Regions from separate parts of the Teichococcus aerofrigidensis genome, predicted to be linked through region 2. Evidence: riboswitches for the same ligand, from Rfam matches in the RefSeq annotation. Region 2 holds a riboswitch; the other holds the start of a gene.

Region 1 (14,215 bases), on a different contig from region 2:
CATCCTGACGCTCTACGAGAAGCGCGTCGACGCGGCCGAGCTGCCCTGGTTCCTCGGGCTGATGCGCCATCTGGCCTCGCGCGGGGTGTCCTGCCCGCTGCCGGTGGCGGCGCGGGACGGGGTCGCGCTGCGCGACCTGGCCGGGCGGCCGGCGGCGATCTGCACCTTCCTCCCCGGCACCTGGCCGCGCCGGGTGCGGCAGCAGCACTGCGCGCCGCTGGGCGCCGCCCTGGCGCTGCTGCACGCGGCGGGGGAGGGCTTCCGCGCCGAGCGCCCGAACGGCCTCGGCCCCCGCGCCTGGGCACCGCTGCTCGACCGCTGCCGCGAGGCCGGTGACACGGTGCAGGCCGGCCTGATCGCCGAGCTCGACGGGCATCTGGCCGGCATCCAGCGCGACTGGCCGCACGACCTGCCGCGCGGCCACATCCACGCCGATCTCTTTCCCGACAACGTCTTCTTCCTGGAGGAGGAGCGCGGCACGCCGCGCGTCTCCGGCCTGATCGACTTCTACTTCGCCTGCACCGACTTCCTGGCCTATGACCTGGCGATCTGCCTCAATGCCTGGTGCTTCGAGCCGGACCTGTCCTTCAACGTGACCAAGGCGCGGGCGCTGCTCGGCGCCTACCGGGCGCTGCGGCCGCTGGGTGCGGCCGAGCTGGAGGCGCTGCCGGTGCTCTGCCGCGGCGCCGCCATCCGCTTCCTGCTGACCCGGCTCTACGACTGGACGCACACGCCGCCCGGCGCGCTGGTGACGCGCAAGGACCCGCTGGAATATCTGCGCCGCCTGCGCTTCCACGCCGAGGCCCGGGATGCCGCCGCCTATGGCCTCTGACGTCTTCGCGGAAGCCCCTTCCGAGGCCGCCGGCCGCATGGTCGAGATCTGGACCGACGGCGGCTGCAAGCCCAACCCCGGCCCCGGTGGCTGGGCCGCCATCCTGCGCTATGGCGAGGCCGAGAAGGAACTCTCCGGCCACGATCCCGCGACCACCAACAACCGCATGGAACTCACCGCCGCCATCATGGCGCTGGAGAGCCTGAAGCGGCCCTGCACCGTGCTGCTGCACACCGACAGCGAATACGTCCGCAACGGCATCAGCCGCTGGATCAACGGCTGGGTGCGCAACAACTGGCGCAACGCCGCCCGCGACCCGGTGGCGAACATGGAGCTGTGGCAGCGCCTGCTGGCGGCGGCGAAGCCGCACCGGGTGGAATGGCGCTGGGTGCGTGGCCATGCGGGGGATGTGATGAACGAACGCGCCGACCGGCTGGCCACGGCGGCGCGGCAGAGCGGTGGGGCCTGAGCGGAACCGCCGCCGTCCGGGGCCGGTGTCGGAGCATCTGCTCCCGATCCGGTCATTCGCCTGATCGGGATCTCCGCTAGCTCCGCTTGCCGCGCTTGCGGGATGGGGCCTTGCCCTTGGGGCCGCCGGCCGCGCCGCCGGTCCAGAAGGCGGTCATCGCCTGCGCGGCGGTCCGCGCCGCCTGGGACCGCTGTCGCCCGGCCTGGCCGGCCATGACGCCGCGCGCCGCGCCGGTCCAGGCATTGGCGCCACTCAGCATCAGGCTGAGCAGCAGGTTCTTCTTCATCCAGGGATTCGGCACGGGACCTCCTGTCGCGGCGCCCGGGACCCGGCCCGACGCCGCCGGACGGGAAGCGCCCGGGCGCGGGCAGGGTTGCGCCGCGCCGGCCACTTCCCCGTCGCCCGGCTCAGAGTGCGATGCGCGCCACGCTCTCCAGGTCCAGCGAGCCGCGCTTCGGCGCCGCCTTCACGGTGGCGAAGAGCGCCTTGCCCTGCTCGTCCAGCGCCAGGCTGTTGGGGTGCACCGGCAGCGGGACGCTGGCGCGCCGCTCGAGGCTGTCCAGCGCTAGCACGGTCACCACCCCGCCGGCGCGGCTGCTGACATAGAGCTGGTTGCGCCCGGCATCCGCCAGAAGCGCCACCGGCCCCTCGGGCACCGGCCCCTCGGCCAGCAGCTTGCCGGTCTCCGGGTCCAGCGCCACCACCCGGTTGCCCGGATTGCGCGAGGCGAAGCCCGGCACGTTCTTCTCCTGCATCTTGCGGATGCCCTCGAGGCCCTGGTCGACCGCCAACAGCCGCTGACGCGGCGCGTCCCAGGCGAGGTTCAGCGGCTGCTCGGCGCCGCCGGCGGCGAACTGCTTCACCACCGCCAGGCTCTCGGTATTCACGGTGACGAGCTGGCCTGCCAGGGTGGAGACGAAGACGCGGTCGCCCGAGGGATGGAGGGCGATGCCGCTGGCGCCGGGCCCGATGCCGGAGACGGTCCTGGTCAGGCGCAGCGCCCTGGTGTCCACGACGTAGAGCACGCCGTCCTTGAGCGACAGGCCGGCGAGGTAGAGGCGGCCGCGGGCCGGGTCGAGCGCCAGGCGGCGCAGGCCGTAGGGGGCCTCCTCCTTGCCGTCCTCGCCGCGCACCTTCGGCGCCAGGGTCAGCGTGCCGACCACGCTGTTCGCCGCGACGTCGATGGCGCTGACCGCGCCGTCGATCGCGTGGCTGACATAGAGCCGGCCGGCCGCATCGTCGAGGATCACGCCGAAGCCCTTCAGCGGCAGCGGGATCTCGGCCTGCACCGCCAGCGTCTGCGGGTCGAGGCGGAAGACGCGGCTCGGCGGGGCGCCCTCGCTGAAGCCGCCGGCCGAGGCGACGAAGAGGGCACGCTGGCGCGGGCTGTAGGCCAGCTCGTAGAGGTGCGGGGCCAGCTCCTGCCGGGTGGCCAGGCGCTGCGCCAGGGCCGGGCGCGCACCCAGCAGCGGGGCCAGCAGGCCGGCCGCGCCCAGCCCGAGGGCGTGGCGGCGGGTCAGCGGGAACGGGTGGGAAGGCTGCGGCATGATGGGTCCTCCGGCGCCGGATGGCGCGGTGTGCCTATACGATAATGATAATCATTTTCAAGCGGGAGCCGGCCTTACCCGCCCCGGCGGCAGACCAGCCTGGGCTGGCGCAGCGGCTGGTTCGGCGCCAGCCGCTTCGGCAGCGCCAGGGCCGGGCGCAGGCCGGGCGCGCAAAGCCCCTGGCCCAGCCGCGCCGGCAGCGGCACCTGCCCGCCGCGGCCCCAACCGGCGCCGAGCCGCGCCATGGCGACCCGGCGGCTATAGGCCAGGCCGCGCTCCGCCTCGCCCGAATGGTAGCGCGCGATGGCCCGGCCCCAGTCGCCATGCGCGGCATAGAGGCTGCGCAGGAAGCGGATGGCGTAGCGGACATTGGCACGCGGCTCGAAACCCTCCTCCAGGCTGGCGAAGGCCTGGGGGTGGTGCATCAGGTTCACCTGCATGCAGCCGATGTCGATCGAGCGGGTGCCCCCGGCCAGCCGCGCGGCGACGGCGGCGATGGCGCTGTTCTTGCTCGGCGCGGTGAAGCCCTCACCGGCGGCGTTCCAGGTCCAGGGCCAGGAGGCCGGGCGGCCGGAAGGGTCGGTGCCGCCGCTTTCCACCAGGGCGATGGCGCCGAGCAGGCCGGGCGGCAGGCCGGAGCCCGGCTCCTCCGCCGCGATCGCCTGGCGGCAAAGCTGCCAGTCCGCGGCGGCGCGCTGCGCCCGGGCCGGGCCGGCGCTGAAAGCGAGGCAGAGCAACGGGGCCAGCAGGAGCGGCAGGAGGCGCATGGCCAGCAGATGCCTTGCGGCGCGCACCCGGGTCAAGGGTGGCGGGGGGGGGGAGGTGTGGCGGGGGTCGGGCGTGACCGGAGGGCGGCGCGGGCCGCCGCGCCGCGCGATCCCCGCTTGCGCAGCGCTCCGCGCTCGGGCATGAGGGCCTGACCCGCTGATCCCACGCGGGAGAGAGTGGCGCATGCCATCGCCGAAGGCGCAACCGGCCCCCGGAAACGCTCAGGCACAAAGGGCCGCGTGGGGAAGGGGCCTCTGGAAAGCCCGGCGCCTGGCGACAGGCAATGGCACCGACGGAGTAAGGCGCGCAACGCCCGCGCTGAATCTCTCAGGTCATCGGACAGAGGGGGGCCACAACCCTGACCCGCCACGCGCGAGCGCGGCGCTGGAGGTTCCGTGGCCGAGACCCTGCTTGAAACGCCCCTGGCGTCCCTTCACCGTGAGCTCGGCGCCCGGATGGTGCCCTTCGCCGGCTATGCCATGCCGGTGCAGTACCCGGCGGGCATCCTGGCCGAGCATCTGGCGACGCGGCGCGGCGCCACGCTGTTCGATGTCTCGCATATGGGCCAGGCGGAGCTCCGGGGCGAGGGCGCGGCGGAGGCGCTGGAGCGGCTGACGCCCGCCGATGTACGGATCCTGAAGCCGGGGCGGCAGAAGTACGGCCTGCTGACCACCGAGGCCGGCGGCATCCTCGACGATTTCATGGTCGCCAATCTCGGGGACCGGCTGTTCCTGGTGCTCAACGCCAGCCGCAAGGATGTGGACTGCGCCGCCATCGAGGCCGCGCTGCCCGCCGGCGTCACGCTGAACCGCCTGCCGGACCGTGCCCTGCTGGCCTTCCAGGGGCCGGCGGCGGTGCCCGCCCTGGCGGCGCTGGCGCCGGATGTGGCGGCGTTGCCCTTCATGGGCGTGGCCGCCACCCGCATCGGCGACATCCCCGTCCTGGTCAGCCGCAGCGGCTATACCGGCGAGGACGGCGTCGAGATCAGCGTCGCCGCCGACCGGGCCGAGATCCTGGCCCGCGCCCTGCTGGCCCTGCCGGGAGCCGCCCCGGCCGGGCTGGGCGCGCGGGATTCGCTGCGGCTGGAGGCCGGGCTCTGCCTCTATGGCAATGACATCGACGAGACGACCAGCCCGGTCGAGGCCGGCCTGACCTGGACCATCGGCAAGCGCCGCCGCACGGAGTGGAACTTCCCCGGCGCCGCGCGCGTTCGCGAGGAACTGGAGAACGGTCCGGCGCGGCTGCGCGTCGGCATCCTGCCCGAGGGCCGCCAGCCGGCCCGCGCCCACACCGCCATCGCGCTGGGCGGCGAGACGGTGGGCGAGGTGACGAGCGGCACCTTCGGCCCCTCGCTGAACGGCCCCTGCGCCATGGGCTATGTGGCGCGTGGCCATGCCGCCGACGGCACGGCGCTCGAACTGATGGTGCGCGGCAGGGCGATTCCCGCCCGGGTCGCCGCCACCCCCTTCATCCCTCACCGTTACGCCCGATAAGGACCGCCACCATGGCCGAGCTGAAATTCTCCCGCGACCACGAATGGGTCCGGCTGGACGGCAATATCGCCACCATCGGCATCACCGACCACGCGCAGACCGCGCTGGGCGATGTGGTCTTCGTCGACCTGCCCGAGGCCGGGCGGCAGGTGGCGGCGGGCGACGCCGTCGCCGTGGTGGAGAGCGTGAAGGCGGCGTCCGACGTCTATGCCCCGGTCGGCGGCACCATCACCGAGAGCAACGCCGCGCTGGCCGACGACCCGGCCATGGTGAACAGCGCCGCGCAGTCGGAGGGCTGGTTCTTCAGGATGGAGGTGGCCGACCCCTCCGAGCTGGATGCGCTGATGGATGCCGAGGCCTACCAGGCCTTCGTCGACAGCGAAGCCTGAGCGGACGCGGAAGGGGAGCGGGCATGAGCAGCGCCATTGACGAGCTGAACCGGCTCGAGGACCACGCGGCCTTCGGCAGCCGCCATATCGGGCCCTCCGCGGCCGAGGTGGCGGAGATGCTGAAGCTGGTGGGCGCCGAGAGTCTCGAGGCGCTGGCCGAGCGGACCGTGCCCGCCGCCATCCGCGGCCAGGATTTTTCCCAGTTGCCTGCTCCGGTGTCGGAAGCGGAGGTCATCGCCGAGCTGCGTGGCCTGTCGGAGCTGAACACGCCGCTGCGCTCGCTGATCGGCATGGGCTATCACGGGACGCATGTGCCGCCTGTGATCCTGCGCAACGTGCTGGAGAACCCCGGCTGGTACACGGCCTACACGCCCTATCAGGCGGAGATCGCCCAGGGGCGGCTGGAGGCGCTGGTCAACTTCCAGACCATGGTCTGCGATCTCACCGGCCTGCCGGTCGCCAATGCCTCGCTGCTGGACGAGGCGACGGCGGCGGCCGAGGCGATGGCGCTGGCGCTCGCCGCCACGCGCGGCCGCTCGCACACCCTGCTGGTCGCCGATGACGTGCACCCGCAGACGCTGGCGGTGATCCGCACCCGCGCCGAGCCGCTGGGGCTCACGGTCGAGGTCGTGCCGGTGAGCGGGATCGCCGCCGCCTGCGGGGCGCGGAAGCCCTTCGCCCTGGTGCTGCAATATCCCGGCACGACCGGCGCGGTGCGCGACATCGCGCCCGAGATCGCCGCCGCGCAGCAGGCGGGTGGGCTCGCCATCGTCGCGGCCGATCCGCTGTCGCTCACGCTGCTGACGCCGCCAGGCGAGATGGGCGCCGATGTCGTCATCGGCTCCAGCCAGCGCTTCGGCGTGCCGATGGGCTATGGCGGGCCGCATGCCGCCTATATGGCGGTGAAGGATGCCTACAAGCGGCTGATGCCCGGGCGCCTTGTCGGCGTCTCGGTCGATGCCGCGGGGCGGCCAGCCATGCGCCTCGCCCTGCAGACGCGCGAGCAGCATATCCGCCGCGAGAAGGCGACCTCGAACATCTGCACCGCGCAGGTGCTGCTGGCGGTGATGGCCGGGATGTACGCCGTGTGGCACGGGCGCGAGGGGCTGACGCGCATCGCGCGGCGCGTGGCCCTGCAGGCGCGGCTGCTGGCCGATGCGGCGCGGCGCGCGGGCTTCACGCTCCGCCACGACGCCTTCTTCGACACCGTCGCCATCGAGGCCGGTGACCGCGCCGATGCGCTGATGGCGGGCGCCCTGGCCGACGGCTTCAACCTGCGCCGCATCGACGCCACGGGCGTCGGCATCGCGCTGGACGAGACGGTGACGCGGCGCGAGCTGGAGACACTGGTGGCGCTGCTCGGCGCCGTGGGCGGGGCGAAGCCGGCGCTGGCGGAGCTCGAGGGGCAGGGCGGCATCCCGGATGCGCTGGCACGCCACTCGGCCTTCCTGACGGCCGCCGTGTTCAACACGCACCATTCGGAGCACGCCATGCTCCGCTACCTCAAGTCGCTCGAGGACAAGGACGTCGCGCTGAACCGCAGCATGATCCCGCTGGGGTCCTGCACGATGAAGCTGAACGCGACGGCGGAGATGATCCCGGTCACCTTTCCGGGCTTCGGCAGCATCCACCCCTTCGCGCCGGTCGATCAGGCGGCGGGCTATATCGCGCTGGTGCGGCGGCTGGAGAGCTGGCTCGCCACCATCACCGGCTTCGCGGGCGTCTCGCTGCAGCCCAATGCCGGCAGCCAGGGCGAGTATGCCGGGCTGCTCGCCATCCGCGCTTGGCACCGGGCCAATGGCCAGGGCGAGCGCGACATCTGCCTGATCCCCTCCTCGGCGCATGGCACCAACCCGGCCTCGGCGGTGATGGCGGGGATGCGCGTCGTCGTCGTCGGCTGCGACAAGGACGGCAATGTCGATCTGGCCGATCTGGAGGCCAGGATCGCGCAGCATGCCGGGAAGCTCGCGGCGCTGATGATCACCTATCCCTCGACGCATGGCGTGTTCGAGGAGGAGATCATCCGCATCTGCGACGCGGTGCACGCGGCGGGCGGGCAGGTCTACATGGACGGCGCCAACATGAACGCGCAGGTGGGCCTCACCGCCCCCGGCCGCATCGGCGCCGATGTCTGTCACCTCAACCTGCACAAGACCTTCTGCATCCCGCATGGCGGCGGGGGGCCTGGCGTCGGGCCGATCGGCGTGGCGAAGCACCTGCTGCCGCACCTGCCGAACCACCCGCTGCTGAAGGAGGCCGGGCCGGCGACGGGCTATGGGCCGGTCTCGGCGGCGCCCTTCGGCAGCGCCTCGATCCTGCCGATCAGCTACGCCTATATCCGCATGATGGGGGCCGAGGCGCTGACGCGCGCGACGCAGGTCGCCATCCTCAACGCCAACTACATCGCCAGGCGGCTCGAGGGGCACTTCCCCGTGCTCTACAAGGGCGCGCGCGGCATGGTGGCGCACGAGTGCATCCTGGACTGCCGCGGCTTCCAGCAGGGCGGCGGCGTGCTGGTCGAGGACATCGCCAAGCGCCTGCAGGATTACGGCTTCCACGCGCCGACCATGTCCTGGCCGGTCAGCGGAACGCTGATGGTGGAGCCGACCGAGAGCGAGCCCAAGGCCGAGCTGGACCGGTTCTGCGACGCCATGATCGCCATCCGTGCCGAGATCCGCGCGGTGGAGCAGGGCCGCATGGACAAGCTCGACAACCCGCTGAAGAACGCGCCGCACACCGCCACCGAGATCGCCGCCGCCGACTGGGCGCATCCCTACAGCCGCGAGCAGGCGGCCTATCCGCTGCCCTTCGTGGCGGCGAACAAGTACTGGCCGCCGGTCAAGCGGGTGGACAACGTGTATGGCGACCGCAACCTGGTCTGCACCTGCGCGCCGCTGGAGGACTACGCCCAGGCGGCCGAGTGAGCCGCGGCCCCGTCCGGCCGGGGGGCGCGTTCCCTCAGCCGGGCGGCAGGGGGAGGCGGCTCCGGTCCTTCAGCCGGTCGAGCACGATCGAGGAGCGCAGCCGGGCGACGCTCTCATGCGCCAGCAGCTCCTCGTTCACCAGCCGCGACAGGCCAGCGAGATCGGGCACGATGGCCTTCAGCAGGTAGTCGGTGTCGCCGGTCAGCGCATAGGCCATCCTGGATGGCGTCGACGCGGGCCAGGAGATCGCGGAAGCGGCGCGCATTGTCGCCGCTGTGCGCCTTGAGCGTGACCTGGATGAAGGCCTGGACGTGCAGGCCAAGGGCCGCGGCGTCGAGTCCGGCGCGGTAGCCGCGGATCAGCCCGGCGGCCTCGAGCGCCGCGCGCCGGCGCGAGCATTGCGAGGCGGAAAGGCCGATGCGCTCGCCAAGCTGCTGGTTGGTCAGCCGCGCATCGGCCTGCAGCGCCGCCAGCAGGCGCAGGTCGAGCCGGTCGAGCTCGAAGCTTTCGTGCAGGGGCCGCTCCTTCCCCGCGTCTTTCCCGCATCCTGGACCGGATCGGCCGCCGCTATGCAGGCCCCTTGCGCGGGCGGAGGGCTAGCCTTGCGAATGAGAAACGCCGCAAGGAGGCCTCCGATGGGACCGTTCCCGCATGACGCGCCGGGCGCCGCCATCAGCGCGCGGAACCCGATGGGGACGGATGGCTTCGCCTTCGTCGAATACGCCTCGCCCGAGCCGGAGCGGCTGCATGCGCTGTTCCGGCCGATGGGCTTCACCGCCGTGGCGCGGCATCGCGGCAAGGCCGTCACGCTCTACCGACAGGGCGACATCGACGACCTGCTGAACGAGGAGCCGGGCAGCCAGGCGATGCGCTTCGCCGCCGCGCACGGCCCCTCGTGCCGTCTATGGCCTTTCGCGTGGTCGATGCGGAGCAGGCATGGCGCCGCGCCCTCGCGCTCGGCGCCGAGCCGGCCGAGGCCGTGCCGGGCACGCCGGTGATGGCCGCGCCGGCGATCAAGGGCATCGGCGGCAGCCTGCTCTACTTCATCGACCGCAAGACGCGGCTGCTGCTGCGGATCTTCTCCGCCAACGTGATCGGCCCGGTCTTCTTCGAGTTCATCGAGCGCAAGGGCGATGACGGCTTCGGCGAGGGCAGTTTCCGCGCCCTGTTCGAGAGCATCGAGGAGGACCAGCTGCGCCGCGGCGTGCTGTCGCGCGCCCGCGCCCCGGCGGACGAGGCGGCGGGCTAGCCATCCCCGTCCACCTCCCCCGGGGGGGCCACCTCCAGCCGCTGCAACGGCCTTCCGTTCCCGACCACGGGATAGGCGGCATTCCGCCGTTCCCCCCTCCCCGGCGGCATCCTGACCGGGGAGTATTCCCTCCCGGCGCGGCGCCGCTTGCGCCCGGCATGGCAGCTGGGCCATGGGAGGGAATGCTCCGGCGGTTGCGCGGGGGAAGGGCCTGGAGCCGGCGCGATGGACGACGACGCGATTCCCGACTGGACGGTGCTCGGCAGCCGCAGCGTGCTGCGCGACCGCTGGATCGACATCACCGCCGACCGCTGCCGCGACGCGCGCGGCAATATCCTCGAGGACTTCTACACCTTCGCCTATCCGGACTGGGTGAATGTCGTCGCCATCACTCCGCGCGACGAGCTGGTGCTGGTGCGGCAGTACCGGCACGGCTGGCGGGGACGGGTGCTGGAGCTGCCGGCCGGCGCCATGGATGCGGGGGAGGACGACCCGGCCGTGGCCGGCGCGCGGGAGCTGCGCGAGGAGACCGGCTATGCCGCGCCCGGCTGCCGGCTGGTCTCGACCCTCAGCCCCAACACGGTGACGCACCGCAACCGCTGCCACGCCGTGCTGGCGCTCGGCGCCGAGTTGCGGCACCCGACGGCGCATGAGGCGGGCGAGGACATCACCGTCGAGCTCTGGCCGCTGCCCGAGGTGCTGGCGCGGCTGGGGGAGGGGCTGCTGCCGCAGGTGATGCATGTCTCGGCGCTGCTGCTGGCGCTCTCGGCGGCCGGGCGGCTCGATCTGCGGCTGCGGCCCTGAGGCGCGGTGCCGGTCCCGCCGCGCGGCGGGCCATGCGGCCGCCGCGCGGTTCGTGCCAGGCCGCCTGGCATCAGCGCCGCGGCCCCTGGCCATCCGGCGGCAGGTCCACACCGGCAAGGGCGCCGCGCCGCGGCTGGGGGGCGGAGTAGAGGATCTGCAGGCCTTCCCCCTCGCTCACGGTCTGCGCCAGCATGGGAGGCTGCTCGGCGGCGGCGTCCCGGTAGGTGATGGCGCCGTTCTCGCCGCCCGTCACCGAGAGCACGGCGCCGCCGCCCACCATGTTGAGGCGGTGGTCCTGCCCGTAGAGGACGGTGAAGTTCTCGCCCTCGCTGAGCACGGAAAGTCCCGCCTGCTGGGCGATGGCCGGACCGCAGGCGGCGATCCCGGCGGCGATCCCCGCGGAGATCAGGCAGCGGGCGCGTGCGGTGATGAGGATTGTCATGACACGTCCTGGGTCTTGTCGCGCAGAGGAGGATCTCTGCGGGGCGGAACTTCGCAGGATGGGAAATGTAAGAATGTGTCTGGACGCACAAAGCGGAGTCGCCCCCGCCCGCCGACCCTCAGCCCGCCGCCCGCCGCAGCCGTCCGTGCAGGAAGGCGAGCACCGCCGCCTCCTCCGGCCGCAGCGCGGGGAGCGTCCCGCTCAGCTCCGCCTCCACCTGGCGCTTCACCTGCAGCAGCAGCGCGCCGGACATGTAGCCCTCCAGCACCTCGGGATGGACATAGCAGGTGCGGCAGATGGTCGGCGTGTTGCCGAGCCGGGCCGCCGCGCGCTCGATCGCCTGCCGGACGTTGCGCCGGGCGGCGGCCTCGGTGTCGGCGCGCTCGAACTCGCTCAGCGCCATGGCGGCGAGCACCGTGCCGGCCCAGGTGCGGAAGTCCTTGGCGGTGATGTCGTGGCCGGAGATCGCGCGCAGATAGGCGTTCACGTCGGCGGAATCGATGCCCCGCCGTTCGCCCTCCCCGTCGATGTACTGGAACAGCGCCTGCCCCGGCAGCTCCTGGCACGCCCGCACGACCTTCGCCACGCGGCGGTCGCGCAGCGCCAGCTTCCACTCCTTTCCGCTCTTGCCACGAAAGGTGAAGCGCAGCTCGGTGCCCCGGACCGCGACATGGCGGTTGCGCAGCGTGGTCAGCCCATAGCTGCCGTTGCTCTCGGCATAGTCCTCGTTGCCGACGCGGATCAGCGTGGTGTCGAGCAGATGGACGACACTGGCCAGCACCTTCTCCCGCCCCAGGCCGGGCCGCGCCATGTCCTCCGCCACGCGGGCGCGGAGCCGCGGCAGGATGCGCGCGAATTCCAGTACATGCCCGTACTTCGTCTCGTCCCGCGCGGCGCGCCAGTCGGGGTGGTAGCGGTACTGCTTGCGCCCCTTGGCGTCGCGGCCGGTGGCCTGGATATGGCCGTTCGCCTGCGGGCAGAGCCAGACCTCGCGCCAGGCCGGCGGCACGGCGAGGGCGCGCAGCCGCGCCAGCACCGCCTTGTCGCGCACCGTGGCGCCGCGCGCATCGCGATAGCTCCAGCCCGTGCCGCTGCGCCGGCGGGTGATGCCCGGCGTCGCGTCGGAGACATAGCGCAGGCCGATGGCGCGCGCCTCGGCGGCCTCCGGCGGAGGTGTCGCGCGGGGCGGCGCCGGGGCCGCCTCGACCGGAACGCTGGCCTGTTGCAGCATGATGGCGAAACGCGCGGCCGCCGCTTCTGGTTCCGCGCCGGCAGGAGGAGACATCATGACCGCCACATCGCCGCCACAGATCGTGCCCGTGGCCGAGGCGCACCGCGCCGACTGGGAGCGGCTCTATGCGGGCTACGCCGCCTTCTACCGCGTCACGCAGACAGCCGAGATGCGGGCCCGCGTCTGGAGCTGGATCCAGGACCCGGCGCATGAGGTGAAGGGGCTGGTGGCGCTGGATGCCGGCGGGCGCGGTCTTGGCCTGGCGCATTACCGGCCCTTCGCCCGGCCGCTCTCCGCCAGCACCGGCGGCTTCCTCGACGATCTCTTCGTCGATCCGGCGGCGCGCGGGCAGCGCGTGGCGGATGCGCTGATCGGCGCGGTGGCGGCGATCGGGCGGGAGAAGGGCTGGAGCGTCATCCGCTGGATCACGGCGGAGGACAACTACCGCGGCCGCGCGGTCTATGACCGGGTGGCGCAGCTCACCCCCTGGAAGACCTACGACATCAAGCTGTGATCCGCCGGAAGCTGTGATCCGCCAGCCCGGCGCTTCCCGGTGCCGGGCATTCCACCCCGCCCGGCCCGCGTGGCAGCATGCCCGGAACAGCATGCCCGGAACAGCATGCCCGGAACAGCATGCCCGGAAGGGGGGGAGGCGCGCATGACCTATGCCGAGTTCTGGCCGATCTACCTGCGGGCCCATGCGCGGCCGCAGACGCGGGCGCTGCACTACTGCGGCAGCCTGCTGGCCCTGGCGGCCCTGCTGACCGGGCTGCTCTCGCCGGACTGGCGCTGGCTGATCGCCGCGCCCCTGATCGGCTACGGCTTCGCTTGGGTGGCGCATTTCGGGCTGGAGGGCAACCGGCCGCAGACCTTCGGCCATCCGCTCTGGTCGCTCTGGAGCGACTTCCGCATGCTCGGCCTCTGGCTGGGCGGCCGGCTCGGGCCGCATCTGGCGGCGGCGGGGGGGGGGCGGCCGGCGGGCGCGCCCGGGTCCCGCCCCGGCGCCTGACCTCCGCCGTTCCGGTGGGCGGCCGGGCGCCGCAGCGCGGCGCCAACAGGACGGGCGTGCCCCAGGGGTCGGCCAGCGTCACCGCGCCCCGCGGCGAGGCGGCCGCCAGGAAGGCGGGGTCGCAGCGCAGCTCCACTTCGGCGAGGCCGGTCGAGGGCAGGTCACGCGGCGGGGCGCCTCGGCTGTTCCAGATATTCGCCGCCAGGTGGTGGTGGTAGCCGCCGGCGGCGAAGAAGCTGGCGCCCGGATAGCGGCAGGTGACGTCGAGGCCGAGCCGGCCGGCATAGAAGGCCTCGGCCGGGGCCAGGGCGCCGACCTGCAGGTGGACATGGCCGATGCCGCCCCCCTCCGGCATTCCCTGCCATTCGGCATCGCCGCCGGCGCGGGCCAGCGCCTCCAGGTCGAGCGGCGCGTTGATCATCTCGACCTGCCCCTCCCGCCAGCGCCAGGCCGAGGCCGGACGGTCGGCATAGACCTCGATGCCGTTCCCCTCGGGGTCCGCGAGGTAGAGCGCCTCGCTGACGGCATGGTCGGCGGCGCCGCTCAGCGGCACGCCGGCCCGCCGCCGCCTGCCGCAGCCAGCGGCCGAGATCGGCGCGGCCGGGCAGCAGGAAGGCGGTGTGGAACAGCCCGGCCTCGCGCGGGCTCCGCACCCGCGCGGCGGCGTCGCGGCGCAGCTCCAGCAGTGGCCGGGACCCTGCGCCGAGGCTCAGGCCGGCCTCGTCGCCCGCCAGCCGATGCAGGCCGATGACCCGCTGATAGAAATCGCCCACGCGGACGAGATCGCGCACCGTGAGCACGACACGGCCGATGGCGACGGGACAGGCGGTGGTCATGGCGGTCTCTCTCCCGGAGCGGTGTGCCGCGGCCCAGCGCTTGGCACGTGTGTCGGTGCCGGTCAACGCGGGCAGGGGCCTTCCACGCGCCGCCGCCAGGGCCACATCCGGGGCATGAGGACCCCGCGCCGCGCCCTGCTGGCCCTTCCCGCCGCCCTCCTGCCGGCCCGGAGCCGCCCCGCCGGCGCCCGCCCCGCGCCGCGCGCGCTGAGCTGGACCGAC
Region 2 (14,215 bases):
CCGGGGCGCTTCAGCCGCCCGTCCGGCCGAAAATAGACCTGCCGCCCCTCCGTGCTGAAGCGCAGCTTGTCCTCGACATTCACCTGGCCGTCGCCGCCGTGGTCGATGGTCCAGTAGTAGTGCATGTAGGGCCGCACCAGTACGCCGCGATGCGCCTGGGCGATGGCCGGCGCCATCACCTCGGCCAGCGGCATCGTCCCGAAGCGCGACAGCGCCTCGCAATAGCCCGCGACATTGCCCGGCGTTCCGATGGCGCCGTGGCCGAGATCGTTGCCCTGGTCGGAGAGCAGGAAGACGAAGCCGTCGCGCGACTGGCCGATGAACTTCTCCGTCCACATCGTGGGCGTGGCGGCGAGCGGAGCGCGGCAGAAGAATTCCAGCACCGTGTGCACGCCCTGGCGCGGCAGGCAGAGCTGCATGGCGCCGAAGCCGCCGATGCCGCACATCTGCGGATCGACGACGCCCTGGCTGAAGGCGCAGGCGATCGCGGCATCCACGGCGTTGCCGCCGCGCCGCAGCACCTCGACCCCGGCCTCCACCGCTTCCGGCTGCGCCGCCACCACCATGCCCCGCATCGCCGTGCTCCTTCCCGGTGAGGCGGCAGAGTGCGCCGAAGGGCGCCGGGCGTGAAGCCGCCGCCGGTGCTAGCGCCCGCCCTGTCCCGCCCGGGGGGCCGGCAGGACCGCCCGAAGCTCCGGCGTCGCGCCGCAACCCGCGCAGGGCAGGCGGCGCGGCAGGTCGGCCAGGCGGGTGTCGCGGGCGAAACGCCGCGAGAGCGCGATCTCCTCCACCGTCGGCCAGGCCTCCTGGCCGCAGGCGCAGAGGAGATGCAGCGCATAGCCATGCGCGTAGTAGAGCGGCGTGGTGGGGTCGGGCGCCGCCGCGAGGACAGGAAGGCTCATGCGCCGCAGGCTAGCGGGACGGTCACGAGACGCGTCAAGCGATTGATTCGGCTCAGGAGTCACGGAGGAGTCCGGCGTGCCTCACAATCCCGCGAGACGCGGCCCGGCCGCCTCAGGCGGCGATGTTGCGCCGCGCCTCCTCGCCGATCGCCTCGGCCACCATCTGCGCCGTCGCGGCGGAGAGGGTCCAGCCGAGATGGCCATGGCCGGTGTTGTAGAAGACGCCCGGACGACTGCCGCGGCCGATGCGCGGCATCATGCCCGGCGTCATCGGGCGCAGCCCCGCCCAGGGGACGCAGCGCGCCGTGCTGACCTCGGGGAAGAGGTCGCGCACCCAATCGACCAGGGGCCGGACGCGGTCGGCGCGGATGTCGCGGTTCTCGCCGTTGAACTCGGCCGTGCCGGCGACGCGGAAGCGGTCGCGGCCCAGCCGGCTGGTGACGATCTTGGTGGCGTCGTCCAGCAGGCTGACCTGGGGCGCGGCGTCCTGGCTCCGCGCATCGTCCAGGTGCACGGTGATGGAATAGCCCTTCACCGGATAGACGTTGACGCGGTCGCCCAGCAGCGCGGCGAAGCGGCGGCTGGCAATGCCGGCGCAGACCACGAGGCGGTCCACCACCTCCACGCCGCCCGGCACGCCCCGCCCGGCCTTGTCCCAGGCGATCTCGATGCCGCGCGCGGTGTGGGTGATGCGGCTGACCTCGGCCTCGGCGACGAAGCGGGCGCCATGGCGCTGGCAGGCCTCGGCCAGGCCGCGGGTGAACCTGTGGATGTCGCCGGTGGAATCCGAGGGCGTGAAGAATCCGCCGTAATAGGTGCCCTGCAGCGCCGGCTCGATGGCGCGCATCTCCTCCGGCGTCACGGCGCGGCGGTCGAGCCCGCCCTCGGTCAGCAGCGCGTTGGTGCGCTGCGCCGCCTCGAAGCCCGGCCGGTCGCGGTAGATGTGCAGAATGCCGCGCCGCTCCAGGTCGAAGTCGATGCCCTCCAGCGCGGCGATGTCGAAAAGGTGCCTGCGCGCCGCGATGGCCAGGCGTGTGGTCTCGATCGTATGGGCGCGGTAGTGGCGGATCTGTCCCAGGAACTCGCCCATCCAGCTGTACTTGTGCCAGCCAGGGCGGGGGTTCAGCAGCAGCGGCGCATCCTGCCGCAGCATCCACTTCATGCCCTTCAGCACCGTCGCCCAGCTGTTCCAGACCTCGGCATTGCTGGCCGAGAGCTGGCCGCCATTGGCGAAGGAGGTCTCCATCGCGGCATAGCGGTGCCGGTCGAGCAGCACCACCTGGTGGCCGCGTTGCAGCAGGGCATAGGCGGTGGTCACGCCGGTGATCCCGGCGCCGATGATGGCGATCTTGCTCATGGGTCGAGCCGTCTCCGTGAGGATGGCGCGGCAGCGCGGTGCGGTCCTCGGCCGCGCCCGTCTGCCCCCATCTGTCACGGTGCCTGAGAGCTTAACCCGGCGCGCCGGGATATCCCCTTCGGCGGGCGGTGCCGGGGCCATGCCCGGTCCGCCTCTCTCCAGATCGTCCTCGCCCTGCAGTCCGGGTGCCTGAGAGTTTCCTGGGGGGTTGCTCCGTCGGCGGCGGCATGGCGCCTCTGACGAGGGCCTGCCGCGCTCTCCTGCCTGGCTTCGGCGGACGCGGCGCAGGGTGGCAAAGCCGCGCCGGCGCCGTCAAGCACAATCGGCCCTCTCGCCTCAGCGGGGCAGCAGCACCTCCAGCGCGGCGGCCAGCGAGCGGCGCCAGTCCGCCGGCTCGATGCCGTGCACCCGGCCGATCCGCCCGCAATCCAGCCGGCCATCGGCCGGGCGCCGCGCCTTGGTCGGATACTCGGCGGTGGTGATGGCCTTTAGCGTCGGCACCCTGGCGCCGCGTTCCGCCGCCTGGGCGAAGATCTCGGCGGCGAAACCGTGCCAGGTGGTCCAGGGCGCGCCGGTCAGGTGGAACAGGCCGAAGGCCTCGTCGCCAGCCCCGGCGGCGGCCAGGCGCGGCAGCATCCGGGCGATGGCCTCTGCCAGGTCGGCGGCGAAGGTGGGCGCGCCGTGCTGGTCGGCGACGACGCTGAGCGTCTCCCGCTCGGCGCCGAGGCGCAGCATGGTCTTGAGGAAGTTGTTGCCGTCGGCGCTGCAGACCCAGGCGGTGCGCAGGATGGCGGAGCGGGGATTGGCGGCCAGCACGGCCTCCTCCCCGGCGCGCTTGGAGGCGCCATAGACACCGGCCGGGCTGGCGGCGTCGGTCTCGACATAGGGGCTGCCCTTCAGCCCGTCGAAGACATAGTCGGTGGAGACATGCACGAAGGGCAGGCCGCGCCGGGCCGCGGCCTCGGCCAGCAGGGCCGCGCCGGTCGCATTGATGGCATAGGCCAGGTCGCGCTCGTCCTCGGCGCGGTCCACCGCCGTATAGGCGGCGGCGTTGATGACGACCTCCGGCGCCGTGTCGGCCACGGCGCGGGCGATCGAGGCCGCGTCCGTCAGGTCCAGCTCGGGCGCCTCCAGGGCGGTGACCTCGTGCCCGTCCCGCGGCAGGCGGCGGGAGAGCGCCAGGGCGAGCTGGCCGGTGCGGCCGGCGACGAGGACCCGCATCAGCGGGCGGCGCCCTGGCGACGGTGAAGGGGGTGAACCGGCATTCTCTGTCTCCCTGTCTCTCCCCGTCTTCTAGGCCGGGCCCGCCGCGCCGCCCAGCCCGCCGCTGCGGGTCCCGGCCCGCCCGGGGATGACAGGAGCGTCATTTTCGGGCCGTCCCGCCAAAAAACCTGTGGAAGGCGGGGCTTCGCGGGCCTTCCGGGCCGGGCGCGCGCTTGACCGGCCACGGGCGGTTGTGTCTCTCCTCGGGCATTACCACCAAGTCGGAGTGACGCCTTGACCGAAGATACCCGCCCGCTGAGCCGCCAGGATCTGATCGATTCCGCCGCCGCCGCCACGGGCCTGCCCAAGACCCAGGCCGATGCGGTGCTGAAGGCCGTGCTGTCGACCCTGGGCGACACCCTCGGGGCCGGGCGCGAGGTTCGCCTGGCCGGGTTCGGCTCCTTCGCGGTGAGCGAGCGCGCCGCCCGCCAGGGCCGCAACCCGGCCACCGGCGAGGTGGTGGAGATCGCCGCCAGCCGCACCGTGAAGTTCAAGCCGGCCAAGGATCTCAAGAGCCGCCTCGGCGAGGCCGGCTGACGGCGCGCGGCGGAGGCCTCCGGGTGCTCCGCCGCCCCCGGCATTTCCGGCCCCGCCCCCTCCGGTCTTGACCCCTTCGGCGCCCGGCGGAATGGTGTCGTGTCCCAGGCAGGGAGAGCGGCGATGAGCGGGCCCGATCACCATCACCACCATGACCATGACCATCATGACGAGGGTAGCGAGCTCTCGGGGATGGCGCTGCGCGTGCGCGCGCTGGAATCCCTGCTGGTCGAGAAGGGCTACGCCGATCCGGCCGCGCTGGACGCGCTGATTGAGACCTACGAGACGCGCATCGGCCCGCGCAACGGCGCCCGCGTCGTGGCGAAGGCCTGGGCCGATCCCGACTTCCGCGACTGGCTGCGGCGCGACGCCTCGGCCGCCATCCATTCCCTCGGCTATACCGGACGCCAGGGCGAGCACATGGTGGCGGTGGAGAACACCGAGGCGGAGCACAACATGGTCGTCTGCACCCTGTGCTCCTGCTACCCCTGGCCAGTGCTGGGCCTGCCGCCCGCCTGGTACAAGTCGCCCGCCTACCGCTCCCGCGCCGTGCTCGATCCGCGGGGCGTGCTGGCCGATTTCGGCGTCACCCTGCCGGAGACGACGCGCATCCGCGTCTGGGATTCCACGGCCGAGACGCGCTACCTCGTCATCCCCCGCCGGCCCGCCGGCACCGAGGACTGGGAGGAATCGCGGCTGGCCGATCTCGTCAGCCGCGATTCCATGATCGGCACCGCCCTGGCGCGCGAGCCGGCGGCATGAACGGCGCGCAGGACCTGGGCGGCATGCAGGGCTTCGGCCCGGTGCGGCCGGAGCCGGAGGAGGTCCGCTTCCATGCCGGCTGGGAGAAGCGCGCCCTGGCGGTGACGCTCGCGGCCGGGGCGCTCGGGCAATGGAGCATCGATGCCGCGCGGCATGCGCGGGAGACCCTGCCGCCGGGCGAGTACCTGACCTCCAGCTACTACGAGATCTGGATCAAGGGTCTGGAGAAGCTGCTGCTGCAGAAGGGCCTGGTGACCGAGGCCGAACTGCGCGATGGCAAGGCATACGGGCCCGGCAGGCCGCTGAAGCCGCTCGCCGCCGCCGAGGTCGCGCCGATGCTGGCGCGCGGCTCGCCCTATTCCCGCCCGGCGGGGGCGCCGGCGCGATTCGCCGAGGGGGAGGCCGTGCGGGCGCGCAACTTCCAGACCGGCGGCCATACCCGCCTGCCGCGCTACGCGCGCGGGCGGCGGGGTGTCATCGAGCGGGTGCATGGCGTCTTCGTCTTTCCGGACACGCTGGCGCTGGGCGGCGACGAGGCGCCGCAATGGCTCTACGCCGTCCGTTTCACCGCCGGCGAGCTCTGGGGCGAGGGCGCCGATCCGGCCGTCACCGTCACCCTCGATGCCTGGGAGTCCTATCTTGAGCCGGTGTGACGATGCGACGGCCGAGGCGCTGAGCCTGCCGCGCGACGCGGAGGGTCCGGTCTTCGCCGAGCCCTGGGAAGCCCAGGCCTTCGCCATGGCCGTGGCCCTGCACGAGGCGGGATGCTTCGGCTGGGGCGAATGGGCGGAGGCGCTCGGCCGCCGCATCGCCGCCGGCGACGGCTCCTACTACGCGCAGTGGCTGGATGCGCTGGAGGCCTTGCTGGCGGAGAAGGGGATCGTCGCGCCGGAGGCGCTGGAGGCGCGCCGCCAGGCCTGGGCGCGGGCGGCCGCGGCGACACCCCATGGCCGGCCGATCACCCTGGCGGCGGATCCGCTGGCCGCTCCCCTGGCCTCTCCCTCGGCGAGCCCCGCCGCCGGGTCCCGGCCGCCCGGGCCACCGTCCGCGGGCCTTCTGGCGGGCTGAGGCGCGGCGGTTCCGTCGGTGGGAAGCGGTAGTAGCGCGCCGCGTTGTCGTGAAAGACGGCGCGCTGCTCCGACGGGCTGAAGGGGGCCAGGATCTCCCGCAGGCCGTCGCAGATGGCGGCGTAGGACATGCTGCGGCGGGCCATGGGATAGTCGCTGCCGAACATCGCCCGCCCGGGCCCGAAGGCCTCGAGGCAGGGCAGCACCACGGCCGCCAGCGCCTTTGTCTCCGTGCCCTCGCTGTAGGCGCTCGGGTGCGAGAGCTTGATGGCGACATTGGGCCGCGCCGCCAGGATCGCCAGCCCGCGGCGCCAGCGCTCCAGCCCCGCCGCGTCGCGGTCGAGCGGCGAGGCGCAGTGGTCGACGATGAAGACCTGGTCCGGCAGGGCCGCCGCCAGCGCCGCCACCTCCTCGGCCTGGTAGGGGTTCATGAGCAGCTCCATGACCAGGCCGTGCGCGCGCAGCAGCGCGAGCCCCTGGCGCCAGGCGGCGTGCTCCGTCAGGCCGCGCAGGGTCCAGCTCCGCGCCGGATCGGGATGCCAGCGGATGGTTTCGCGCAGGCCGGCGAGGCGGGGGGAGGCGGCGAGCTGGCGCTCCAGCATCTCGGCCGCGCCGCCGGCCGCGAGCGGCACATAGCCGACATAGCGTCCGGCGATTCCCGCCGGGCGCGCCAGCCCCTCCAGCCAGAGCGTCTCCTCCGAGGGATCGTGGATCCGGTCCCACAGCGCCTCGACATGCACCGAGCCGACGACGCCCTGGCCCGCCATGTCCGCCAGCAGGTCGTCGATCAGGTAGTCCTGCTGCAGATGGCTGACATCGCCCAGCACACCGACATGCCGGCCCGAGATCCAGGGATGGCGGCGCATCGACAGGTCCCACAGGTGATGGTGGGCGTCGATGATCGGACCCTTGTAGCGTCGGGCGTGCATGACCTTTCCTTGTCCGCGTCGGGTCCTTGTCCGCGTCGGGCATCTCCCCGGTTCCAGAATGCGGCAAGCCGGGGCGGGGAGCGAGAGCGGCACCGTATGACAAAACGGCAACTTTCCGGCCGGCCGCCTCTTCTTCCCTGGCATTCGAGGAAGGAGCCGGCATGCGCAACAGGGACCGGGTGGCGGTGGTCACGGGGGCTTCGGCCGGGGTGGGCCGGGCCACGGTGCTGCGCCTGGCGCGGGCCGGCTGGCATATCGGCCTGATCGCGCGCGGCGCCGAGCCCCTGGAGGCGCTGGCCCGCGAGGTCCGGGCCCTGGGCGCCGAGGCCCTGCCGCTGCCCTGCGACGTGGCCGATGCCGCGGCGGTCGAGGCGGCGGCGGGCGAGGGGGCCGCGGGGGGGGGCCGAGCGCGTGCTCGGCCCGATCGACGCCTGGATCAACAACGCCATGGTCACGCTCTACGCCCCGATCCATGACGTCAGCCCGGAGGAGTTCCGCCGCGTCACCGAGGTCTGCTACCTGGGCTATGTCCACGGCACCATGGCGGCCCTGCGGCGGATGCGGGGGCGGAACCGGCCCGGCCGTATCCTCCAGGTCGGCTCGGCGCTGGCCTATCACGGCATTCCGCTGCAGGGCGCCTATAGCGGCGCCAAGCATGCCATCCAGGGCTTCACGGATTCGCTCCGCGCCGAGCTGCGGCAGGAAGGCAGCCGGATCAGCGTGACCGAGGTGCACCTGCCGGCGGTCAACACCCCGCAATTCGCCTGGGCCCGGGCGCGCTTGCCGCACCGCCCCCGTCCGATGGGCCGCGCGGTGACGCCCGAGGCGGCGGCCCGCGCCATCGAGGCGGCGCTGATCCATGGCGGCCGTGAGCACTGGCTCGGCGGCGCGGGGCTGATGGCGCTGCTCGGGCCCCTGATGCCGGGCCTCGCCGACCGCTACCTGGCCCGCGCCGCGCCCTCCGGGCAGATGGATCCGGCCGCGCCGCCGCGCCCGGCCCAGGCGGCGGGGAATCTCTTCGAGCCGCGCGCCGTCTTCGACCGGCTGGACGGCCCCTCTGCCGCCGAGGCCACGGACCGGGCGCGGCGGCTCTCGGGCGGGGCGGCGCGGGCGCTGGCCGGCGGCGCGGCCCTGGCCCTGGCCTGCGGCGTCGGTCTCGCGCTGGGCCGGAGGCGCGGCTGATGCGGCCTTCCGAGCCGCTGGCTCTGCCGGCGCTGGAGGGCGAGGCCGAGCCGGCGGGGCGCGACTACCGGCCGATCGCGGATTACGCCTTCCTGGGCGACGGCCATGGCAGCGCGCTGGTCGCGCGCGATGGCTCGATCGACTGGGCGGCGCTGCCGCGCTTCGATGCCGAGCCGGTCTTCTCGCGCCTGCTCGACCGCCGCCGCGGCGGCTTCTTCCAGGTCCGGCCGGCCGAGGCCTGCACGGTCACGCGCGCCTACCGCCCCGGCACCATGATCCTGGAGACCCGCTTCCGGACGGCGCGGGGCGAGGTGCTGCTGACCGATGCCCTGGTCGCCGGCCCGCCCTCCGGGCAGGGACCGGACCGGCTGCTGCGCCGCGTCGAGGGCCTCGTCGGCGAGGTCGTGATGGTGGCGCGCCATCAGCCCCTGGCGGGCTTCGCCACGGCCTTCCCGGCGCTGCGCCTGACGCCCGGCCTGGTCGATATGGCGGAGGGTCCTTCCCTGGCGACGGATGTGGAGTTCTCCCCGGCCGGAGAGGCCGCCCTGGCCCGCTTCACCCTGGCCGCCGGGGCGGCGCGCCACTTCCTGTTGGGCGATGCCGCCAGCGCGACGCAGGAGCTGCCCGGCTTCCAGGCCCTGCTGGATGAGGCGGCCCGACGCTGGGGCGAGTGGTCGCGCGGCGCCACCTATGCCGGCCCCTGGCGCGAGATGGTGGAGCGCAGTGCCCTGGTGCTGAAGGGCCTGACCTACAGCCCGACCGGCGCCATGGTGGCCGCCGCCACCACCTCGCTGCCGGAGGAGGTCGGCGGCATTCGCAACTGGGACTACCGCTTCTGCTGGCTGCGCGATTCCTGCCTGGCCTTCTATGCCCTGAAGAAGCACGGCCAGGTGCGGGAGGCGCAGGCCTTCCTCGACTTCGTCCTCGGCCTTTGCCGCGGCGAGAACGGGCGCCTGCCGCCGCTCTTCGACATCACCGGCAGCCGGGGGATGGCAGAGGAGGAGGTGGCGCATTTCGAGGGCTATCGCGGCAGCCGCCCGGTGCGCAACGGCAACGAGGCGGCGGAGCAGCACCAGCTCGACGTCTATGGCCAGGTGCTGGACCTGATCCATTTCCACCACAGCATCGGCGGCGCGGTGGAAGGCCCGCTGCGCGACACCGCCATCGCCCTGGCCGACCTCGTGGCCCGGGAGTGGCGCGAGCCGGATGCGGGGCTGTGGGAGCCGCGCCAGCCGGAACAGCACTACGTCCATGCCGCGCTGATGAACTGGGTGGCACTGGACCGCGCCATCCGCTGCTTAGGAGCGCGCGAGCACTGGCTGCGCGAGCGGCAGGCGATCGAGGAGGCGATCCGGCGCGAGGGCGTGCATCCGGTGCGCGGCCATCTCACGCAGGTCATGGGCGGCGAGGACGTGGACGCGGCGCTGCTGCTGGCGCCGATGCTCGGCTTCCCGCTGGATGACGCGGTGCTGGAGCGCACCGTCGATGCCGTGATCGCGCGGCTGGGGCACGGCCCGCTGGTCTATCGCTACAAGACCGAGGACGGGCTGCCGGGGCACGAGGGAACCTTCCTCCTTTGCGCCTTCTGGCTGGTCGACGCGCTGCTGGCGCTCGGCCGCGAGCGGGAGGCGCGGGAGCGCTTCGCCGCCCTGGTGGCGATGGCCAACGATGTCGGCCTCTATGCCGAGGAAATCGGCGAGGCGGGCGAGTTCCTCGGCAACTTCCCGCAGGCTTTCAGCCATCTCGGCCTGATCCACAGCGCCCTGGTGCTGGATCTCTACGAGGCCGGGGGCCGGGAGGCGGTGCGCGGCAGCTATGCGGACCGCGCGCTGCGCGAGACCCGCAACCGCCTCGCGCCCAGCCTGCCCCCCCGCCATCCCCCCGGCGGCGCGCCGGAGGCGTGAGGCCGCCCGTCCCTCAGGCCCAGGCGCGCAGGATCTCCTCGCTGTCTGCCGTCTCGATCTGCTGGCCGTAGCGCTCGTTGTAGAGGGTCAGCAGCGCGTCATGCGTGCGGTCGGAGGAGGAGCAGATGGCGTCCATCGGCACCACCACCCGGTAGCCACGATCGACCGCGCCGAGCACGGCGGCCAGCACGCAGACATCCGTCTCGGCGCCGCTGATGATCAGCGTGTCCGCCTCGCGCTCCTGCAGCAGCCGGTCGAGCGCGCCATCCAGCCAGGGCGAGTAGACGGTCTTGTCCAGCACCCGCGCCGGCGGTGCGAAGCGCGCCAGCTCGGGCAGCAACTCGGTCTGGCCGGGCGGCAGTGCCTCCAGCGTCATCTCCGACCAGCTCTCGTAATAGCGCTTCCAGGTGCCGTGCCCCTCGCCCGGGCGCCGGGCCGGGATGAAGCGGGTGAAGACCGTGCGGTCCGGATGTGCCGCCACCAGCCGCTCGACCACCGGCAGGACCCGTTCCATCCAGGGCGTGTGCCAGGGCGAGCCCAGTCCGAAGAGGCGCTGCATGTCGATGCAGAGATGCAGGCACCGCTCCGAGAGCGGGCCCTGGCGCAGACCTGGTTTCTTGCTCATGGCGTCCTTCTCCCGTTGTCCCGGAGTGAAGAATGAGCCAGGAGCGCGAGGGATGCAGGGCGGCGCGCCGGTGTCAGTCGCCGGGCACGTTGCGGCGCAGCTCCTCCAGCCAGGCGCGGGCATTGCCGTCGGAGGGCGCGCGCCAGTCGCCGCGCGGCGAGAGCGAGCCGCCGGCCACCACCTTCGGCCCGTTCGGCATGGCCGAGCGCTTGAACTGGCTGAAGCCGAAGAAGCGTTGCAGGAAGACCTCCAACCAGCGGCGGATGGTCGGCAGGTCGTAATGCTGCCGCCGCGCCTCGGGAAAGCCGGGCGGCCAGCGGCCGGCGGCGGCATCGCCCCAGGCCTGCAACGCCAGGAAGGCGATCTTGGAAGGGCGGAACCCGTAGCGCAGCGTGTAGAACAGGTTGAAGTCCTGCAGCGCATAGGGGCCGATCCTGGCCTCGGTGCTCTGCAGCGCCTGGGTCTCGGCATCGGCCGGGATCAGCTCGGGCGAGATCTCGGTATCCAGCACCGAGAGCAGCGTCTCGTTCACCTCCGCCTCGAACTGCCCCGAGGCGGCCACCCAGCGGATCAGGTGCTGGATCAGCGTCTTCGGCACGCCGGCATTGACATTGTAGTGCGACATCTGGTCGCCGACGCCATAGGTGCACCAGCCGAGCGCCAGCTCGGAGAGATCGCCGGTGCCGAGCACCATGCCGCCGGCGTGGTTGGCGGCGCGGAACAGGTAGTCGGTGCGCAGCCCGGCCTGGACGTTCTCGAAGGTGACGTCATAGACCGGCTCGCCGGCGGCGAAGGGATGGCCGAGGTCGCTCAGCATCTGCCGCGCCGCCGGGCGGATGTCGAGCTCGCGGGCATCGATGCCGAGCGCCGCCATCAACCGGTGCGCGTTGGTCTTGGTGCCGGCCGAGGTGCCGAAACCGGGCAGGGTATAGCCGATGATCTCCGTGCGCGGCCGCTGCATCAGGTCCATGGCCCGCGCGGCGACGATCAGCGCCTGGGTCGAATCGAGCCCGCCGGAGACGCCGATGACGAGCTTGCCGTTGCCCGTGGCGCGCAGCCGCTGCACCAGGCCGGAGACCTGGATGTTGTAGGCCTCGTAGCAGTCCTGGTGCAGCCGCTCCGGATTGGCGGGCACGAAGGGGAAGCGCTCCAGCGCGCGGCGGAAGCCGATGTCGCCGGTGGGCGGGTCGAGGCGGAAGCCGATCTCGCGGAAGGCGGGAGCCAGGCGGCGGCGGTTGTCGTCGAAGCTGCCCTGGCGGGCGCGCTCCTGGCGCAGCAGGTCGAGGTCGATGTCGGCGGTGACGATCTGGTCGGCCTCGGGGAAGCGGTCGCTCTCGGCCAGGATGGCGCCGTTCTCGAAGATCGAGACCTGCCCGTCCCAGGCGAGATCGGTGGTGGATTCCCCCGCCCCGGCGGCGGCGTAGAGATAGGCGGCGAGACAGCGCGCCGACTGCGCCTGCGCCAGCAGCCGGCGGGTGTCGGCCTTGCCCACGGTGATGTTGCTGGCCGAGAGGTTGGCGAGCACCAGCGCGCCGGCCAGGGCCGCCTGGCTGGAGGGCGGCACCGGCACCCAGACGTCCTCGCAGATCTCGGCGTGGATGGCGAGGTCCGGCAGGTCGTCGGCGCGGAAGATCTGGTCGGGGCCGAAGGGCGCTTCCTGCCCGGCGAGCCGGATGTGCCCGCCCTCGGTGCCCTCGCCGGCGGCGAAGTGGCGGCGCTCGTAGAACTCGCGGTAGTTCGGCAGATGCACCTTCGGCACCACACCCAGCAGGCGGCCGCGCTGCAGGGCCAGGGCGCAATTGTACAGCCGGCCCCGATGGCGCAGCGGCGCGCCCACCAGCAGCAGCGGGCGCATCGCCGCCGTCGCCGCCAGCAGCTCCGCGACCGCTGCCTCCACCGCGTCGAGCAGCGTGTCCTGCAGCAGCAGGTCGTCGATGGCGTAGCCCGACAGGCTCAGCTCGGGAAAGACGGCGAGCGCCACGCCCTCGGCATCGCAGCGCCGCGCCGCCGCCAGGATGGCCTCGGCATTGCGGGCCGGATCGGCCAGGTGGCAGCGGGTGGTGCAGGCGGCCACCCGGGCGAAGCCGTGGCGGTAGAGGGCATGGAACTCCATGATGGAGAATTGCGCCCGGTCCGGCCGCCCGGCAAGCCCGGCGGGATGAATTCCGCCGGAGGCCGCCCTCAGCGGGGCTGGACTTCTCCCCAGCCGGAGGTCTCCCGCGCGACGATGGCCGCGAGCAGGCGGATGGCGCCCGGCCCGTCATTCAGGCAGGGGATCAGCGTCAGGCTTTCGCCGCCGGCGGCGAGGAACTCGTCGCGCAGCTCATGGCCGATCTCGTCCAGCGTCTCGATGCAGTCGGACAGGAAGCCGGGCGTGATGACGGCGAGGTGACGCAGCCCCTGCCTTGCCATGCCGACCACCGTCTCGGCGGTATAGGGTTGCAGCCACGGTTCGCGCCCGAAGCGCGACTGGAAGGTGAGCGGCATCTCCGCCTCGGAGAGGCCGAGCGCCGCGCGCAGCGCCGCCATGGTCCGTTCGCATTCGGCGCGATAGGGGTCGCCGGAGGCGACGTAGCGTTCCGGCAGGCCGTGGAAGGAGGCGAGGATGCGCTCCGGCTGCCGCGGCAGGCCGGCCAGGGTCCCGCGCAGGCTCTCCGCCAGCGCCGCGATGTAGAGCGGGTGGTCGGGGAAGGAGGGGGCGATGCGCAGCGCCGGCTGGTGCCGCATCCGCATCAGGGCGCGGAAGACGTCGTCGTTCACCGTCGCCGTCGTGGTGGCGCTGTACTGCGGATAGAGCGGCACGACCAGGATGCGGTCGCAGCCCAGGTCCCGCAGCGCCGAGAGCCGCTCGGCGATGGAGGGGCGGCCGTAGCGCATGGCCCAGTCGATGACGGGCGCTTGCCCGCAATCCCGCAGCAGCGCCGATTGCAGCAGGGCCGCCTGGGCGCGGGTATGGGTGCGCAGGGGGGATTCGTCGCGCGCCGTGTTCCAGATGCGGCGGTAGGCGGCGCCGCTGCGGAAGGGGCGGGTGGTCAGGATGACCCCCTGCAGCAAGGGCTGCCAGAGGAGGGGGTTGTTCTCGATCACCCTCCGGTCCGACAGGAACTCGGACAGATAGCGGCGCATGTCCCGGTAGCCCGTGGAATCGGGCGTGCCGAGATTGACCAGCAGCACGCCGATGCCGGGGGCGGAGAAGGAGGCGCCGCCGGGGGGCTGGCGGGTCATGCGAGAAGGTCTCCCGGGCTCAGGCGCCGCAGCTCGGCGGCCAGGGCGGCGCCCATGCGGGCGGCCTCGGCCGGCGCGCCTTCGATATGGCGGCGCAGCAGGAAGCCACCATCCTCCCGCGCCACCAGCCCGTCCAGCCGCAGCCTGCCGCCCGGCAGCAGGCGGGCATGGGCGCCGATCGGCGTGCGGCAGGAACCCTCGAGCCCGGTCAGCAGGGCCCGTTCCGCGGTCATCGCGAGCCGCGCTGCGGCATCGTCGATGGCGGCCAGCCGCAGCCGGGTGGCATGGTCGCCGGCCCGCGCGGTGATGGCCACGATGCCCTGGCCGGCGGCGGGCAGCATCACCTCCGGCTCGAGCACCAGGCTGGCGCGGTGCCGCAGGCGCAGCCGGTCCAGGCCGGCCAGCGCCAGGGGCGCGGCGGCGAAGTCGCCCTGTTCCAGCCGCGCCAGCCGCGTCTGCACA

What was found. Region 2 has a riboswitch for glycine ahead of ACVMLK_RS03725 (D-amino acid dehydrogenase). Riboswitches for the same ligand answer to the same signal wherever they lie in the genome.
Region 1: it holds a riboswitch for glycine, as region 2 does, so the genes downstream of both, gcvT (glycine cleavage system aminomethyltransferase GcvT) here and ACVMLK_RS03725 (D-amino acid dehydrogenase) in region 2, are expected to answer to the same signal.

The regions. Positions count from the first base shown of each region.
Region 1 is NZ_JBSXMU010000052.1:157-14,371, reverse strand. It holds gene ACVMLK_RS12365 (homoserine kinase) at 1-832, shown strand, start outside; gene rnhA (ribonuclease HI) at 822-1,301, shown strand; gene ACVMLK_RS12355 (hypothetical protein) at 1,378-1,602, opposite strand; gene ACVMLK_RS12350 (YncE family protein) at 1,709-2,848, opposite strand; gene ACVMLK_RS12345 (transglycosylase SLT domain-containing protein) at 2,923-3,642, opposite strand; glycine riboswitch at 3,774-3,864, shown strand; glycine riboswitch at 3,868-3,962, shown strand; gene gcvT (glycine cleavage system aminomethyltransferase GcvT) at 4,012-5,109, shown strand; gene gcvH (glycine cleavage system protein GcvH) at 5,121-5,498, shown strand; gene gcvP (aminomethyl-transferring glycine dehydrogenase) at 5,522-8,422, shown strand; gene ACVMLK_RS12325 (Lrp/AsnC ligand binding domain-containing protein) at 8,457-8,639, opposite strand; partial or broken gene ACVMLK_RS12320 (hypothetical protein) at 8,992-9,671, shown strand; gene ACVMLK_RS12315 (NUDIX hydrolase) at 9,897-10,475, shown strand; gene ACVMLK_RS12310 (hypothetical protein) at 10,546-10,917, opposite strand; gene ACVMLK_RS12305 (DNA topoisomerase IB) at 11,036-12,205, opposite strand; gene ACVMLK_RS12300 (GNAT family N-acetyltransferase) at 12,204-12,662, shown strand; gene ACVMLK_RS12295 (Mpo1-like protein) at 12,807-13,157, shown strand; partial or broken gene ACVMLK_RS12290 (alpha/beta hydrolase family protein) at 14,108-14,215, shown strand, end outside.
Region 2 is NZ_JBSXMU010000008.1:29,743-43,957, forward strand. It holds gene ggt (gamma-glutamyltransferase) at 1-575, opposite strand, end outside; gene ACVMLK_RS03720 (hypothetical protein) at 645-902, opposite strand; gene ACVMLK_RS03725 (D-amino acid dehydrogenase) at 1,015-2,259, opposite strand; glycine riboswitch at 2,329-2,423, opposite strand; glycine riboswitch at 2,427-2,532, opposite strand; gene rfbD (dTDP-4-dehydrorhamnose reductase) at 2,596-3,480, opposite strand; gene ACVMLK_RS03735 (HU family DNA-binding protein) at 3,757-4,059, shown strand; gene nthA (nitrile hydratase subunit alpha) at 4,183-4,821, shown strand; gene nthB (nitrile hydratase subunit beta) at 4,818-5,474, shown strand; gene ACVMLK_RS03750 (nitrile hydratase accessory protein) at 5,461-5,889, shown strand; gene ACVMLK_RS03755 (amidohydrolase family protein) at 5,780-6,817, opposite strand; gene ACVMLK_RS03760 (SDR family NAD(P)-dependent oxidoreductase) at 6,979-7,293, shown strand; gene ACVMLK_RS03765 (SDR family oxidoreductase) at 7,229-7,999, shown strand; gene ACVMLK_RS03770 (glycoside hydrolase family 15 protein) at 7,999-9,903, shown strand; gene ACVMLK_RS03775 (cysteine hydrolase family protein) at 9,917-10,528, opposite strand; gene ACVMLK_RS03780 (NAD(+) synthase) at 10,602-12,641, opposite strand; gene hemH (ferrochelatase) at 12,710-13,753, opposite strand; gene hemC (hydroxymethylbilane synthase) at 13,750-14,215, opposite strand, start outside.